Linked DNA regions of Arenibacter algicola. The protein of the gene in region 1 interacts with the protein of each later gene in a pairwise test. Links are inferred from orthologs where the notes say so. Each region holds a gene or a part of one and is shown on either strand. Other genes may lie near its edges.

Region 1 (8,452 bases):
TGAAATCCTCAGGGGAGAAGTATAAGAAATTGAGGGATGCAGGAAAGCCTTTGTATGAGATATCCAAAGGTAAAACAGTTGTGAAGGAAAAGGAACCAATTACTGATGATGTGTTGATGGGAGAAGTTGTTCCTAAGGTTGGTGATAAAGTAGGGGTTTCCGAACTTTTGGGAACTATAGGTACATTTGATCCTACCAAGGAGACGGCGGATGACCTTAAGAAGATTAAAGGTATTGGGCCCCAAATGGAAGCTACTTTGAATCAAATAGGAATATACACCTTCGCACAAGTTGGGCGTATGACAGATAAAGAGTATGATTTGTTGGATTCTATTACAGAATCATTCCCGGGTAGGGCGCAAAGAGACGATTGGGCAGGACAAGCAAAGATTTTAAATAATAAGAAATAATTATGGCGTCGAAAGTTATACATGCTTTTTATAATGATGACGATGTGCTAATGCATGCTGTTAAAAAGGTAAAAGCGGCAAAGCATCATATTGAAGAAGTTTATTGTCCTTTTCCGGTGCATGGTTTGGACAAGGCTATGGGGCTAGCCCCAACCAGGATTGCAATAACGTCCTTTATGTATGGCTGTGTTGGTCTTACAGTGGCAATCGTAATGATGAATTACATTATGATCCAGGACTGGCCTCAGGATATTGGCGGTAAGCCCAGTTTTAGCTATTTGGAGAACATGCCGGCTTTTGTGCCTATCATGTTTGAGCTAACGGTATTTTTCGCGGCGCATTTAATGGTAATAACTTTTTACCTTAGAAGTAGGTTATGGCCTTTTAAAGAAGCTGAAAATCCTGATGTTAGAACAACAGATGATCATTTTTTAATGGAAATCGAAATTCATGACAACGAGCAGGAATTGAAGGATTTGTTGATGGATACGGGTGCAGTCGAAATTAATATTACAGAAAAGTAGTCATAGATATTATGAACAGTTTTAGCAAAATAGGAGTCTTGTTTGGTTTGGTATTATTAGTTGCTTCTTGTGCAAACACGAATAGCAGAAACTATCAATACATGCCCAATATGTATGAGTCCGTAGGTTATGAGACCTATCAGAAAGTGGATTTTCTTCCAGATGGGATGGAAGCTGGGCTTCCGGCCGAAAATACCGTAGCAAGGGGATGGATACCTTACGGAATTGAAAATACTATGGAGGGAAAGGAATTGGCAAGGCTTAACCCAAGTCCATTGGATTCTCTAAATCAAGAGGCCAATCTAGCTGTGGGTAAGGAATTATATACCATTTATTGTGCAATCTGTCACGGCGATAAGGGAGACGGCCAAGGTAACCTAGTGAAAAGGGAAAAGATATTGGGTGTGCCCAGTTATGCCGATGTAGCTAGAAACATAACTGTTGGTACTTCATATCATGCCATCTATTACGGATTGAATTCTATGGGTTCCTATGCAGGGCAATTGGATACTGAAGAGCGTTGGAAGGTTTCTGAATACGTAATGAAATTGAAACAAGATTTAACAAAATAAGACCTAGATATTAGCAATATGTACACTTTTTCAAATAGATTAAAAATTGCTTCCTTCATTTTAATGGCTGTAGGCGTTTTGGGAATTGGTATCGGTTTTATGGCTGCGCCAAGCACTGTAGAGGAGGCAAAGGCAATTGTTGCCGGACACGGAGACGGTCATGGGGATGCCCATGCGGTTGCAGAGGGTCATGGTGACGAAATGGGACATGGAGATGCACATGATGCATCGCATGATGAACATCTATTGCACCAGTTGCAAAACAAACCATGGGCAGCATTATATGTAGCAGCTTTCTTCTTTTTTATGATAGCTTTGGGGGTATTGGCGTTTTACGCTATTCAGCGTGCAGCACAGGCGGGTTGGTCGCCATTGCTTTTCAGGGTTATGGAGGGAATTACGGCTTATTTGGTACCAGGTGGTATCATAGTATTTGTAATATTGGCCTTATCGGTAGCACATATGAATCACTTGTTCGTGTGGATGGACCCAGAGGTAGTTGCGCATGATACTCTTTTGCAAGGGAAGGCAGGTTTCCTTAATGGTACCTTTTTCTTGATCAGGGCTGCGGTCTTCTTGGGAGGTTGGATTTTATATAGGGAGTATTCCCGAAAGTTGTCCTTGGCTCAGGATGAATCTAACGATGACTCCAATTTTAAACTGAATTTTAGGATATCTGCGGCATTTTTGGTATTCTATCTTATATCTGAGTCCATGATGTCCTGGGATTGGATTATGAGCGTAGATCCACATTGGTTCAGCACCTTGTTCGGATGGTATATCTTTGCAAGTATGTTTGTGTCCGGTATTACTGTTATTGCCATGGTTACGATCTATCTTAAATCTAGGGGCTATTTGCCAGATGTTAACGATAGCCATATTCACGATTTGGCTAAATTTATGTTCGGTATCAGTATTTTCTGGACCTATTTATGGTTCTCCCAGTTTATGTTGATTTGGTATTCGAATATTCCTGAAGAGGTAACTTATTATGTTACCAGGATAGCCGATTTTAACCTGCCATTTTTTGGTATGGTGGCCATGAACTTTTTGTTCCCTGTACTTTTGCTTATGAACAGTGATTTTAAAAGGGTTAATTGGTTCGTTATCATGACCGGTATAGTAATTTTGGCCGGACATTATTTGGATATTTTTAACGCCATTATGCCGGCTACCGTTGGAGATCAATGGTTTATTGGTATCCCTGAAATTGGGTCTATTTTATTCTTTGCAGGATTGTTTATCTTTTTTGTATTTAGAGCGTTGACCAAGGCTCCATTGCAGCCAAAGCGCAATCCGTTTATTGAAGAGAGTAAGCATTTTCATTATTAGTATTTAGTATATAAGTATAATTTCAAATCATACGATGACTCCATTATTGACCATAGTTGTTTTAGTATTAGTGGCAATTGCAATCTGGCAAATGACCAAGATATTCGAATTGTCACAAATTAGAGCTAGCAATTCCCAAGTAGCAAGTGAAACGGATAATAAATACAATGGGTATTTGATGTTCGCTTTTCTAATTTTCCTTTATGGAATTACCATTTTTAGCTTCTGGAAATATTCTAAAGTACTTTTGCCAGAAGCTGCTTCCGAGCATGGCGGGGGGTATGATTCGTTAATGGTTCTTTCATTTGTAATAATTTTTATTGTACAGACCTTAACCCAGTTTCTGTTGCACTACTTCGCTTATAAGTATAGGGGAGACAGGGAAAGAAAGGCTTTGTTCTATGCGGATAACGACCGTTTGGAGTTTATATGGACCATTATTCCTGTTATTGTTTTGGCAGGTTTAATTTTGTGGGGATTATATGCTTGGACCAATATTATGGATATCAATGACGAGGATGATCCTTTGACTATTGAATTATATGCCCAACAGTTTAACTGGACTGCAAGGTATGCGGGTAATGATAATGTTTTGGGCGATGCCAATGTTAGAATGATAGATATTGACAATGCAAATGTTTTAGGGTTGGACAATTCTGATCCAAATGCGGCCGATGATATTATTGTTAAGGAATTGCATTTGCCCGTAGGGCGCAAGGTTAATTTTAAGATGCGTTCCCAGGATGTGCTGCACTCTGCATATATGCCACATTTTAGGGCTCAGATGAACTGTGTACCTGGTATGATTACCCAGTTTTCATTTACCCCTACCATTACCACTGCTGAAATGAGGCAAAATCCTGATGTTGTTGATAAGGTAAAACGTATAAATGGGATCAGGGCCGAAAAGGCCGCTAAGGGTATGGATAATTCAGACCCTTGGGAATTTGATTACATTTTGTTGTGTAACAAGATATGTGGGAAGTCGCACTACAATATGCAAATGAAAATTATTGTTGAAACTGAGGAGGAATATAATGCTTGGATAGCAAGTCAGCAGACTTTTGGTAAGTCCATGGCTTCGGCACAATAATTTTAGTATTTAAATAATAACTTTATAAAAAATTTAAAAATAGAACTATGTCTGTAACAGCTCACGCACACGTAGAAGACCATTCAGATGACCACGGACATCATCACAAAGAAACCTTTGTGACGAAGTATATTTTTAGTCAAGATCATAAAATGATTTCCAAGCAGTATTTGATTACTGGACTTATAATGGGATTCATAGGTATTATGATGTCTCTGTTGTTTAGAATGCAGTTGGCATGGCCAGGGGAATCTTTTCCAATTTTTGAAGCCATTTTGGGTAAATGGGCACCAGGAGGTGTTATGGATGCAGATGTTTATTTGGCATTGGTAACCATTCACGGTACTATCATGGTATTCTTTGTTTTAACGGCAGGATTAAGCGGAACCTTCAGTAACTTGTTGATTCCCCTTCAAATTGGAGCTAGGGATATGGCTTCAGGGTTCTTGAACATGGTTTCGTACTGGTTGTTCTTTTTGTCCAGTGTAATTATGGTTATTTCACTTTTTGTTGAAGCCGGACCTGCTGCTGCGGGATGGACAGTTTATCCTCCGCTTAGTGCACTTCCAATGGCACAACCTGGTTCCGGAATGGGAATGACGCTTTGGTTGGTAGCTATGGCTATATTTATAGCATCTTCCTTATTGGGGTCATTGAACTATATTGTTACGGTAATTAATCTTAGGACCAAAGGAATGTCAATGACCAGACTGCCTTTGACCATTTGGGCGTTTTTCGTTACCGCGATTATAGGTGTGATTTCTTTCCCGGTATTATTATCAGCTGCGTTGCTGTTGATAATGGATAGAAGCTTTGGTACTTCCTTTTTCCTGTCGGATATTTTTATCCAAGGTGAGGTATTACATTATCAAGGTGGTTCTCCAGTATTGTACGAGCATTTATTCTGGTTTTTAGGACACCCTGAGGTGTATATCGTTATCCTGCCTGCTATGGGTATGGTATCGGAGATTATGGCGGTAAACGCCCGTAAACCTATTTTTGGATATAGGGCAATGATTGCCTCTATTTTGGCAATTGCATTCCTGTCCACAATTGTTTGGGGTCACCATATGTTTATTTCCGGTATGAATCCTTTCCTAGGTTCCGTGTTTACCTTTACTACATTATTGATCGCTATTCCATCTGCTGTTAAGGCATTTAACTGGATAACTACCTTGTGGAAAGGTAATCTTCAATTAAACCCTGGAATGCTATTTTCTATAGGAATGGTTTCTACGTTTATTTCTGGTGGACTAACAGGAATTATTCTTGGGGACAGTACCTTGGATATTAATGTACACGACACATATTTTGTGGTGGCCCACTTCCACTTGGTAATGGGTATATCTGCTCTTTATGGTTTGTTTGCAGGTGTTTACCATTGGTTCCCTAAGATGTTCGGAAAAATGATGAACAAGAATTTGGGTTATGTGCATTTTTGGATTACTGCTGTCTGTTCTTATGGGGTTTTCTTCCCGATGCATTTTGTTGGAATGGCAGGGGTGCCACGTAGGTACTATGAGAATACCGCTTTTCCAATGTTTGATGACTTGACCGATATTCAGGTGTTAATGACGGTTTTTGCGCTTATTGCAGCTGGGGCCCAATTAATATTTGCCTTCAATTTTATTAGAAGTATTTTCTACGGAAGTAAGGCTGTTCAGAATCCATGGAAAGCAACTAGCTTGGAATGGACTACACCAGTAGAACATATTCACGGCAACTGGCCTGGAGCAATTCCAGAAGTACACAGATGGCCATATGATTATAGCAAAACCGATGAAAACGGGGAATATATAATTCCAGGACAGGATTTTGTACCTCAAACCATGCCACTTTATGAGGGTGAGGAGGAGTTACAGCATTAACGATTGGAAAACAACAAATTTTAAAAGTCCATCCCTAAGATGGACTTTTTTTGTACCTTCCATTTACATATGGTAAATCTGCGAAACCTTTGGGTTTTGCAGGCTATATGAATTAATTGCAAATTTATGGCGATACAATTTCCAAGGCTATCGCAGTTTATTAGATAAGGATCTATTATGTATTATAAATCATTAGGAGTGAGACACATACTTTTATTTTTCATGTTATTGGTTGGCTGTTTGGTCTATTCTCAGCGTAAACCCAAAATTAAAGGCAATAGAAATGTGATAGAAGTGAGGGAGACCCTGCCGCCTTTTAATGCCGTTCAACTGGATGACGATCTGGATATTAACCTACAGGCCGCAACATCTGGGGAGTATATAATAGAAGCTGACGACAATTTAATCGATATTTTAAAGTTTAGGGTAGAGAATGAAACGCTTATCATAAGTTCTTATTACAGAGTAACCTCCAAGAAGAGACTGAACATTACCGTTAATTTTAATGAATTGTTCCTTATCAATGCCAATGACGGGAATATTGTGGTCAAAAACCGTTTTTCTACCGAGTTTCTAGAGGTAAATACTAGGGGGTCCGGAAGGGTGGAAATAGATGTGGATGCCGATGCAATGCAAATAACCATGAACGATAATAGTAAGGGGAATTTTAAGGTAGACAGTGATACCTTAAACATTCGCTTGGCAGAAAAGGCGGATTTAAGATTGTTTGGGGTTATGGAAAATACTGTTTTGGATATGCAACGTAATTCCAAGGCCGATTTGGAAGGTTTTACCGATGTTTTTCAGTTTCATTTATTGGACGCTTCCGACCTAAAGGCAAAAAGATTGGAAGCCAATTCTGTCGAAGCCAATTTGGAAGGCAGCTCTTCTGCCGAAGTCTTGTCAACGGCAACGGTGGACCTCAATTCCAAAGGAGATTCCAAGACCTATGTATTTGGTGATAGCAAAATTAACCTGCTGGAATTCCTTGATACTTCAGAGCTATATCGGCGTAAAAATTAGCGACTAATTGGGGCCGTTAAACAGTGATCCGGAATCCCAAAACCATCTACCAAAACCTCGATATGAGGTCTAAACTCCGTACTTAAACGCTCTACACGCTGTCGTATGGCTTTGGACTTGGTGCCTCCCAAATAGCCCTGTTCCAAATACCATGAGGCATCTTCCCGAATTTCGGACAATGCAAAGAGGCATCCAAGTTTTTGAAATAGCTGTTGGTTCTTCTTGTCTTCTATTGTTTCTGTAAACTGTAAGTAAGTATTATAGGCCAATTCACAACTATAGGCTTTTCCCAGGGCTATTAAATGGGTTTGTACTTTTAAGAAGGCCTGATAAGTGGGGACCCCTTTCTTGATATAGTCCCTGATTCGCATAGCTGCGGAATAGGTTAATCTTCTTGTTCTGTAATCAAAGGCATGTTGGTGGAACTTGGGATTGTATAAATGCTCCTTATCTACCTTGTTGGCATATATGGGGTTTATAGTGACCAATTTGTCGCTGATCTGGGTGCCTAACAACTTAAATACTGCCGAAAATCCTGCGCTGTTGAATTCCGTATTAAAATCGGACATAATTCCTTTGGCGGCCAATTGTAATAGTACCGTGTTGTCCCCTTCAAAGGTGGTAAATATATCCACATCGCCCTTGAGGTCGGCAATTCTATTTTCCAATAGGTAGCCTTTACCTCCGCAGGCTTCACGACATTCCTGTATGGTTTCGTTTGCGAACCACGTTATAATTGCCTTTAATCCGGCCACCTGGGTTTCTATTTTTCGTTTATCGGTTATGCTGTCATCACTATAGATTTTCATTAAAGAATCCAAGGTTATCTGGTATACATAAGATTTGGCAATGGCGGGGGTAAGCCGCAGTTGGTGCGATGGGTAATCCATGATTAAATCCTCTTGGATTTTTAGGTTGTCATTGAACTGCCTTCTTTGTAGGGCATATTTCACTGCAATGGCCAAAGACATTTTTGCCCCGCTCAAAGCTCCTTTGGCCACGCAGATTCGTCCGCCAACAAGGGTGCCGAGCATGGTAAAAAAGCGCTTATTTGGGTTTTTTATATCGGAATAATAGCTGCCATCAGACTTAATATCTCCATATTTATTTAAAAGATTCTCCCGTGGCACCTTAACTTGGTCGAACCAAATTTTACCATTGTCAACCCCGTTAAGCCCTAATTTATAGCCATTATCTTCAATGCGAACGCCCGGCATTAGACGATTTTCACTATCTCTTAAAGGTACTAAAATAGCATGGACACCGTGATTTTTGCCATCAACGATCAATTGGGCAAATACCGAGGCCATTGTACCGTGCAGTGCATTTCCTATATATTCCTTGTTGTCGTTTTTACCTGGGGTGTGAATGGTAATGTTGTCCTCTTTCTTGTTGTAGGTAGCGGTTGTTTTTATCCCCCTTACATTGGATCCGTGACCCGTTTCGGTCATGGCGAAACATCCGAGTAATTTGGCTTCCCCAATAGCGGTCAAATAGCGGTCATGGTGTTTTTTTGTTCCCAACTTCTGAATACTACCTCCAAAAAGCCCAAATTGAACCCCAAATTTCACGGTGAGGCTTCCGTCCACATACATCAGATTTTCAAAAATGGTGGCATATAACGGCATAT
Region 2 (8,410 bases), on another replicon or contig:
CGTTAAAAACCCCTATTTTAGAGAGAGCAAGAAAATAGTTTTAATTAAGTCGGTTTTATATGATACGAAAAACAGTTGCCAACGTGCAGGAGGCCTTAAAAGGAGTAAAGGACGGGATGACTTTTATGTTGGGAGGATTTGGATTATGTGGTATCCCTGAAAATGCTATAGCCGCATTGGTGAAGATGGGAGTCAAGGATTTAACCTGTATTTCCAATAATGCCGGTGTGGACGATTTTGGTCTTGGGCTCTTGTTGCACAAAAGACAGATAAAGAAAATGATTTCCTCTTATGTGGGGGAGAATGATGAGTTTGAACGGCAAATGTTGAGCGGGGAATTGGACGTAGAACTTACCCCTCAAGGAACTTTAGCGGAGAAATGTAGGGCCGCACAGGCCGGTTTCCCCGCCTTTTATACTCCGGCCGGTTATGGAACGGAAGTGGCCGAAGGAAAGGAGACTAGGGAGTTCAATGGAAAAATGTATGTACTGGAAGAAGCCTTTAAGGCCGATTTTTCCTTCGTAAAGGCATGGAAGGGCGATGAGGCAGGAAATCTAATATTTAAGGGTACCGCCCGAAACTTTAATCCGGCCATGTGTGGCGCGGCCAAGATTACGATTGCCGAGGTAGAGGAGCTGGTGCCGGCAGGAGATTTGGACCCCAACCAGATCCATGTCCCTGGAATTTTTGTACAACGTATCTTCCAAGGTAAAAATTACGAGAAAAGAATTGAGCAGTTGACGGTTCGTAAAGTCAATTAAGCAATTGAATAATTTAAAAATGTAACAATTGGGATATAATTTTGATGGGTGCTGATATAAACGAGAAAGTAAATCTGGGTTTAAATGTAAGGCTTTGTACTTTTCTGGTTTGTTAAATGTGTGCTTTGTTGTAATGGCCAAAGAGTCACTTTAACTTTAAATTCGGTATGATAAATAGGGAAAATGCTGTCGTTCAAAAATCCATCGATGTTGCCATAAGGATAGTTGAATTTTGCGAAGTTTTAGAGGAGAAAAGAAAGTACGTTATTGCAACACAGTTGTTAAGAGCAGGTACAAGCATAGGTGCAAATATTCATGAAGCTCAAAACGCCGAAAGTAGGGCCGACTTTATTCATAAAATGAAAATTGCTGTGAAGGAGCTTGAGGAAACTAAATATTGGCTTGTTTTATGTGAACGGTCAAAGTCGTACCCTTTCGAAATCGATTTAAAAGAAAGCATTGATGAATTGGGGTTAATATTATATAAAATTATTAGCACCACTAAGAGGAATTCAAGATTGTAACCTAGGAACAACAAATTAATCTGTTGGTTAATTGGGAGATCGTCACATTAAGTTATGGGTCAATTATTAAATTATTTAATTGATACATTGCTAAATTATAACTTTAATTATGTTGGATAAAAACGGAATAGCAAAGCGCATAGCAAAGGAAGTCAAAGACGGATATTATGTTAACCTTGGAATTGGGATACCTACTTTGGTGGCCAATTTTGTAAGGGATGATATCAGTGTGGAATTTCAAAGTGAAAACGGGGTGTTGGGCATGGGCCCCTTTCCTTTTGAAGGGGAAGAGGATGCCGATATCATCAATGCGGGTAAACAGACCATAACAACCCTTCCAGGAGCCTCATTTTTCGACTCTGTAACGAGCTTTGGCATGATTCGGGGGCAACATGTAGACCTAACCATTCTGGGCGCCATGGAGGTTGCTGAAAACGGGGATATTGCCAATTGGAAAATTCCAGGTAAAATGGTCAAGGGAATGGGCGGAGCTATGGATTTGGTAGCTTCTGCTGAGAACATCATTGTAGCCATGATGCATACCAATAGGGCAGGCGAATCCAAGTTGTTAAAGAAATGTTCTTTACCATTGACGGGAGTTGGATGTGTAAAAAAAATTGTAACCAATTTGGCAGTACTGGATGTAACTCCCGAGGGATTTAAATTGTTGGAAAGGGCGCCTGGTGTTAGCGTTGATGAGATAGTAAAGGCTACTGAAGGGAATTTAATTCTGGAAGGGGATATTCCAGAGATGGATATTTAACCCGGGATGTTAAATTAAGTGTGTCAGATTTTATAGAATTTTCATCTTAAGTCACATTTAAATGTACAGTCTCTATTTAACATTTTGGAAAACATATATATCGATCAAAATAACTATTTTTATGCGCAGACAACAATTACTGTATATTTCACAACAATTTTTTAAATGTTGCGTTAATCTGAATTATATTGCATTTAATAACAGAAGTTAAACCCCAAATTTAACAACTACTAAACCTTAATTACTATGGAAGCCCAAATTAACCACCCCCGCGCTCAAAAAGAAATTCAAGTTTATCGAAATGACTTTTTCACGGGCATTGTAAGATTGACAAAAAAATTATTTATGCTATAGCATAAATCAAAAGTTTACAAAGGGAGCACTACTATAAAGTAGTGCTCCCTTTTTTGTTTTCAATCTAGTTGAAAATCGTAATTTTAAGAAGGAAAGTAAAGCATGAAACTACATTTGAGGCTGTGTACCATTAACGATTTGGGAGTTTTGGCCAATATGGGCAAAAGGACCTTTATAGATGCTTTTGAAAAGGACAATAAGCCGGAGGATTTTAAGGAATACCTTGATTCTGCTTTTGGCGAGGAAAGGCTTTTAAAGGAACTTCAGGATATTAATTCATCCTATTATTTTATTTATAAGGATTCCAGTTTGGTGGGATACATAAAGCTGAATGAAAATGAAGCCCAATCCGATATTAAGGACATCAATTCCATAGAGTTGGAGCGTATCTATGTATTGAGCGAATTTCAGGGCCAGGGAATTGGGGAGTGGATACTGGGGCAGGTAATATCCATGGCCAAAGCTAAAAATAGGTCTTATGTGTGGCTTGGTGTTTGGGAACACAATCCCAAGGCCATTAAATTTTATCAAAGATTGGGGTTCTATAAGTTTGGGAGCCATCCTTATTTTATAGGTAATGATGAGCAAACGGATTGGCTATTGCGGCTGGATATTTAAACGAGGTTTTTCACAAAATTATTTTATTTAAAGCTTGCTGAGAATTTCGGTGGCCTTTTCCAGAGTTTCGTTGGTTTTGGCGAAACAGAATCTTATTAAGCGATTGTCGATCCCTTTAGTGTTAAACCCGGAAATGGGAATGCTGGCTATTCTGTGTTCCGTTACCAGGCGTTCGGCAAAGACTTCGTCCGGTTCTTGGGTAATATCACTATAATCCACTAATTGAAAATAAGTACCTTGGGAAGGTTTTATTTTGAACCTTGAGGTAGATAATCCTTGAAGAAATAAATCCCGCTTTTCTTGATAAAATTGGTTTAAACCCAAATAGTGTTGAGGGTTTTTTAAATATGTGGCCAGAGCTTTTTGAACGGCATGGTCCGCGCTAAACACGTTGAATTGATGGGTTTTTCGGAATTCGAGCATCAGTTCGGCCGGACCCGCACAATATCCCATTTTCCAGCCGGTAATATGAAAGGTTTTTCCAAAGGAACCGCATACAAAGGTGCGGGAGGCAAGGCCATTATATTTTGAAGCACTTTCATGCTCGTGGCCGTCAAAAGTGATATGCTCGTATACTTCATCACTTATAACAATTATATCGGTATTTTCGAGACTCCTTTGCAATTCAAGCATATCCTCTTTGGAGATAATGGTACCACTGGGATTGTGTGGTGTGTTTATAATGACCATTTTGGTCCTAGGTGTAATTTTGGAGCGGAAAACCTCCCAATCTATCTTAAAATCGGTATTGTTTAGTTGAACAAAAACGGGAACTCCCCCGTTTACTTCAATGGCAGGTTCATAACAGTCGTATGCCGGTTTAATTACTATTACCTCGTCATTACTGCCAATAAAGGCCGTAATGATGGTAAAAATGGCCTGTGTGGCTCCGATGGTTACGGTTATTTCACTTTCCGGATGATAGTGCCTGCCATATAATTGTTCAATTTTTTCTGAGATCATTTCTCGCAGTTCCATTACCCCTGCCATAGGTGCGTATTGATTGTACCCTTGTTTCATGGCCAGTGTAACCAAATCTATCAAGGAAGGATCGGGCTCAAAATTGGGGAAACCTTGGGAAAGATTTATGGCACTGTGTTTCTGTGCCAATTGCCCCATTGTGGTAAAAATCGTAGTTTTTACTTTGGGAAGCTTGGAGGATATTTTGTGTTTATACTTGGGCATTGAAGAGCGTTTAAGATTTTTATAAGTAGGTTAGGAATGCTGTGATTGTAAATGGACAATTACCTTGTTTAGACATTGTTCCAGTTCTTTTTTGATTTCCCTCTCCCAAAATCTAAAAACGGTATAGCCCAATTGTTGTAGCTCGTGGTTTACTTCCTTATCCCGTTGAATATTACGTTCAATTTTTGGAATCCAGAACTCTTTGTTGGTTTTAATTTTTTGTTTCCTTTCCTCCCAATTATAACCGTGCCAATATTCCCCATCAATGAAAATAACGGTTTTATACTTTTTTAGGACTATATCCGGTTTCCCGATCAAATTCTTATAGTCTATCCTGTATCTATAACCCTCCGCCCATAATGCCCTTCTAAATTTCAATTCGGGGATGGTGTTCTTTCCTTTGATCTTTCCCATCATCTTGGAGCGTTGCGGCGTGGTATAGAAACCGGACTCTTCATTAAAACGTGGAACTATTATCCGTTCTTCCTTATATTCTTTTGGCATACTTAAAGATACTGGATTTTTAAGATCTAGGCATAGAAAAACCCCATTCCTGAAAAGGGATGGGGTCTGTTTCTGTATCTAATAAATTATATTTTAATCCGTATTATCGTACTAGCCTTTTATACTGGCACTGAAATACTCCCTGTTCATACGGGCAATGTTTTCCAAGGAAATTCCTTTTGGACATTCTACCTCACATGCACCGGTATTGGTACAGTTTCCAAATCCTTCCAAATCCATTTGGGCAACCATATTTTTAACTCGGTCTGTTGCTTCTACCTGTCCTTGTGGAAGTAAGGCGTATTGGGATACTTTGGCCCCTACAAACAACATGGCTGAAGAGTTTTTACAACTTGCTACACAGGCGCCACAACCAATACAGGTAGCGGCATCCATGGCCTCATCGGCCGCGTGCTTATCAATAGGAATGGCATTGGCATCCTGGGTATTTCCAGAGGTGTTGACGGAAATAAAACCACCAGCCTGTTGAATACGATCAAAGGAGCTGCGGTCAACCACCAAATCCTTTATAACGGGAAAGGCTTTTGCCCTAAATGGCTCAATGGTAATGGTGTCACCATCCTTGAACATTCTCATGTGCAACTGACATGTGGTAACCCCTCTATCGGGGCCATGGGCTTCTCCATTTATATACATAGAGCACATACCACAAATACCTTCGCGACAGTCATGGTCAAAGGCAACAGGCTCTTCCCCTTTATTGGTTAGCTGTTCGTTTAAAACGTCCATCATTTCCAAAAAAGACATGTGTTCTGAAATATCAGTCACTTTATAATCGACCATTTTACCTTTGTCCTGTGGTCCTTTCTGTCTCCAAATTTTTAATGTAAGATTCATATTGTTCTTGTTAATAAAAAGCTCCTTTCGGAATCTTCATAATTAAGTTTTGTAATCAAAGTTTAGTTACAGAATACAGAAATAAGAGTTAAGAAAATAGACCTCTTTATCACTGCAAACTATTTTGGAATCCCATTGTCATTTTTTGGAATTCCTCATTCTTTACTTCTAACTTTTCTAAAGTTTGTTCGTCTATATATTTTCTGTGGCGTGCAACTAATAATTGAGTGCCAAGTTCAAATGATGAACCTAAAGAAATATCGAGAAAATAAGAAAATGACTTGTCTGTTCTTGCAGATCCTTCAGCTATATTACTCGGCATCGAAATTGAACAACGGCTTAATTGATTACTCAAATCAAATTTTTCGTGCTTGGGAAATTCCTGCAAAATATCAGAAATATCATTTGCAATTTCTAACCCCAATTGCCAGATTTTCAAATTTTTATAATTATGTCGCTGACGAAAAGCCATTAAGTCTTTTTTCTCTTCTCTTTTTTCTTCACAAACACCTATTTATAACTTCTTTGTTTTAATTCAATATCCTTAAATTCCAATTGCTCTTTGTGCAAAACGGCATCCGAAGGTTCCCCTTTGTATTCCCAAGCTGCTACGAACGCATAATCTTTATCGTTACGTTTTGCTTCCCCTTTTTGCTCCCCATCGATTTCTACCGACTCTTCACGGAAATGTCCGCCACATGATTCCTCACGCATTAGGGCATCCTTGGCAAACAATTCGCCCAATTCCAAGAAATCTGCCACACGTCCTGCTTTCTCCAGTTCAGGATTCATTTCATTGGCCGATCCAGGAACTTTTACTTCTTTATAAAATTCTTCACGGATAGCCTTAATTTCCGCCATAGCTTCTTTTAGGCCTTCTGCGTTACGGGACATACCACATTTATCCCACATCACCTTGCCTAAACGTTTATGGAAATAATCTACCGAATGGGATCCTTTGTTATTGACAAAGAAATTGATTCTTTCGGTTACTTCCTTTTCGGCCTCGTCAAATTCGGGCGTATCGGTAGGAATTTTTCCGGTCCTAATTTCATGGGATAGGTAATCCCCTATAGTGTAGGGCAATACAAAATAACCATCGGCCAAGCCTTGCATTAAGGCAGATGCTCCCAAACGGTTGGCACCATGATCGGAGAAATTGGCCTCGCCTATGCAATATAAACCTTCAACGGTGGTCATTAGGTTGTAATCTACCCAAACACCGCCCATAGTATAATGGGTAGCGGGATAGATCATCATTGGGGTCTTATACGGGTTTTCATCTACGATTTTCTCGTACATCTGAAACAGGTTACCATATTTTTCCTCTACTACGGCTTCACCCAACTCAGTAATTTTTTCTTTGGAAGCATTTTGAATTCCTTGGATTTTTGCCTGTTCCAAACCGTATCTTTCAATGGCCGATTTAAAATCCAGATATACAGCTTCCCCAGTAGCGTTTACTCCAAAACCGGCATCACATCTTTCTTTCGCTGCTCTGGATGCCACGTCACGTGGTACCAGGTTACCAAAGGCAGGATATCTTCTTTCCAAATAGTAATCCCTTTGATCCTCGCTCAATTGGGTTGGTTTTAATTTTCCTTCCCTAATGGCCAACACATCCTCCATCTTTTTTGGAACCCATATACGGCCATCGTTACGCAACGACTCGGACATCAGGGTCAGTTTGGATTGATAGTCTCCAGATCTTGGGATACAGGTAGGGTGAATTTGGGTATAACACGGGTTGGCAAAAAACGCCCCCTTTTTATGTATTTTCCAAGCTGCTGTGGCATTGGATCCCATGGCATTGGTAGAAAGGAAATATACATTTCCATATCCTCCGGAGGCAATCACTACTGCATGTGCCGAATGGCGCTCTATTTCCCCGGTAACCAAGTTACGGGCTATAATACCGCGTGCCTTGCCATTTACTTTAACCACATCCAGCATTTCGTGGCGGTTAAACATTTCTATCTTACCACGGGCAATTTGTCTGTTCATAGCGGAATAGGCCCCTAACAACAATTGTTGGCCTGTTTGTCCTTTGGCATAAAAAGTACGTGACACTAAAACACCACCAAAAGAGCGGTTATCAAGTAATCCACCGTAATCACGGGCGAAAGGCACCCCTTGTGCCACACATTGATCGATTATATTGGTAGACACCTCAGCCAAACGGTACACGTTTGCCTCTCGGGAACGGTAGTCCCCACCCTTTACGGTATCATAGAACAAGCGATAGGTAGAATCCCCATCCCCTTGATAATTTTTAGCAGCATTAATACCACCTTGGGCCGCAATGGAATGCGCCCTTCGGGGGGAATCCTGATAGCAGAATGCTTTAACCCTATAACCTAGCTCGGCCAAGGTTGCAGCAGCAGAGCCTCCTGCAAGACCGGTACCAACAACAATAACGTCGATGTTTCGCTTATTGGCAGGATTAACTAAGTTTATTTTATCCTTATAGGTAGTCCATTTATCCTTTAATGGGCCTTTTGGTATTTTAGAATCCAATACAGACATAGAATTGTATTATTAATGGTTAAAATGGTGAAAAAGTGCAATGAAAATAAATCCCAACGGAATTAAAACAGCATATGCCTTTCCAAATCCTTTTAACCCTTTTACATATTTATTGTTGGCACCAACAGACTGAAATGCTGAACTAAAGCCATGAAGTAGGTGCAATGAAAGAAAAACAAAACCTATACAATAAAGGGCAACCCTCCAAATAGGCTCAAATTTGTGGACCAGTTCTTCGTAATAACGGTAACCTTCTCCATCGGCCAGCAAGCCGGACATGTCTCCTTGAATATACTTTGTGTTGATTTCAGGAAACC

What was found.
Region 2: the proteins of U735_RS0102920 (region 1) and U735_RS0123745 interact in binary tests that used the Escherichia coli proteins (3 or more experiments, as listed by UniProt). The link is inferred for Arenibacter algicola from one-to-one orthologs.

Annotation. Positions count from the first base shown.
Region 1 is NZ_JPOO01000001.1:697,064-705,515, forward strand. What follows is about bases 3,435-6,388. They hold U735_RS0102920 (cytochrome c oxidase subunit I), read left to right. Parts: upstream 3,435-3,978; coding sequence 3,979-5,799; downstream 5,800-6,388. Other genes in these bases: U735_RS0102915 (cytochrome c oxidase subunit II), read left to right, coding at 3,435-3,931; U735_RS0102925 (GIN domain-containing protein), read left to right, coding at 5,998-6,388. Outside these bases: nrfD (NrfD/PsrC family molybdoenzyme membrane anchor subunit), read left to right, coding at 1-410; U735_RS0102900 (DUF3341 domain-containing protein), read left to right, coding at 413-934; U735_RS0102905 (c-type cytochrome), read left to right, coding at 946-1,506; U735_RS0102910 (hypothetical protein), read left to right, coding at 1,525-2,838; more of U735_RS0102915, read left to right, coding at 2,873-3,434; more of U735_RS0102925, read left to right, coding at 6,389-6,822; U735_RS0102930 (acyl-CoA dehydrogenase family protein), read right to left, coding at 6,819-8,452. UniProt on the Escherichia coli protein: Cytochrome bo(3) ubiquinol oxidase is the terminal enzyme in the aerobic respiratory chain of E.coli that predominates when cells are grown at high aeration.
Region 2 is NZ_JPOO01000003.1:3,060,315-3,068,724, forward strand. What follows is about bases 2,127-5,038. They hold U735_RS0123745 (methionine aminotransferase), read right to left. Parts: upstream 4,206-5,038; coding sequence 3,048-4,205; downstream 2,127-3,047. Other genes in these bases: U735_RS0123740 (GNAT family N-acetyltransferase), read left to right, coding at 2,505-3,020; U735_RS0123750 (very short patch repair endonuclease), read right to left, coding at 4,236-4,709; U735_RS0123755 (succinate dehydrogenase/fumarate reductase iron-sulfur subunit), read right to left, coding at 4,821-5,038. In the rest of the region: U735_RS0123725 (CoA transferase subunit A), read left to right, coding at 60-761; U735_RS0123730 (four helix bundle protein), read left to right, coding at 929-1,285; U735_RS0123735 (3-oxoacid CoA-transferase subunit B), read left to right, coding at 1,395-2,048; more of U735_RS0123755, read right to left, coding at 5,039-5,567; U735_RS0123760 (four helix bundle protein), read right to left, coding at 5,677-6,039; U735_RS0123765 (fumarate reductase/succinate dehydrogenase flavoprotein subunit), read right to left, coding at 6,078-8,093; U735_RS0123770 (succinate dehydrogenase cytochrome b subunit), read right to left, coding at 8,106-8,410. UniProt on the Escherichia coli protein: Shows aminotransferase activity with methionine and histidine as substrates, and to a lesser extent also with phenylalanine.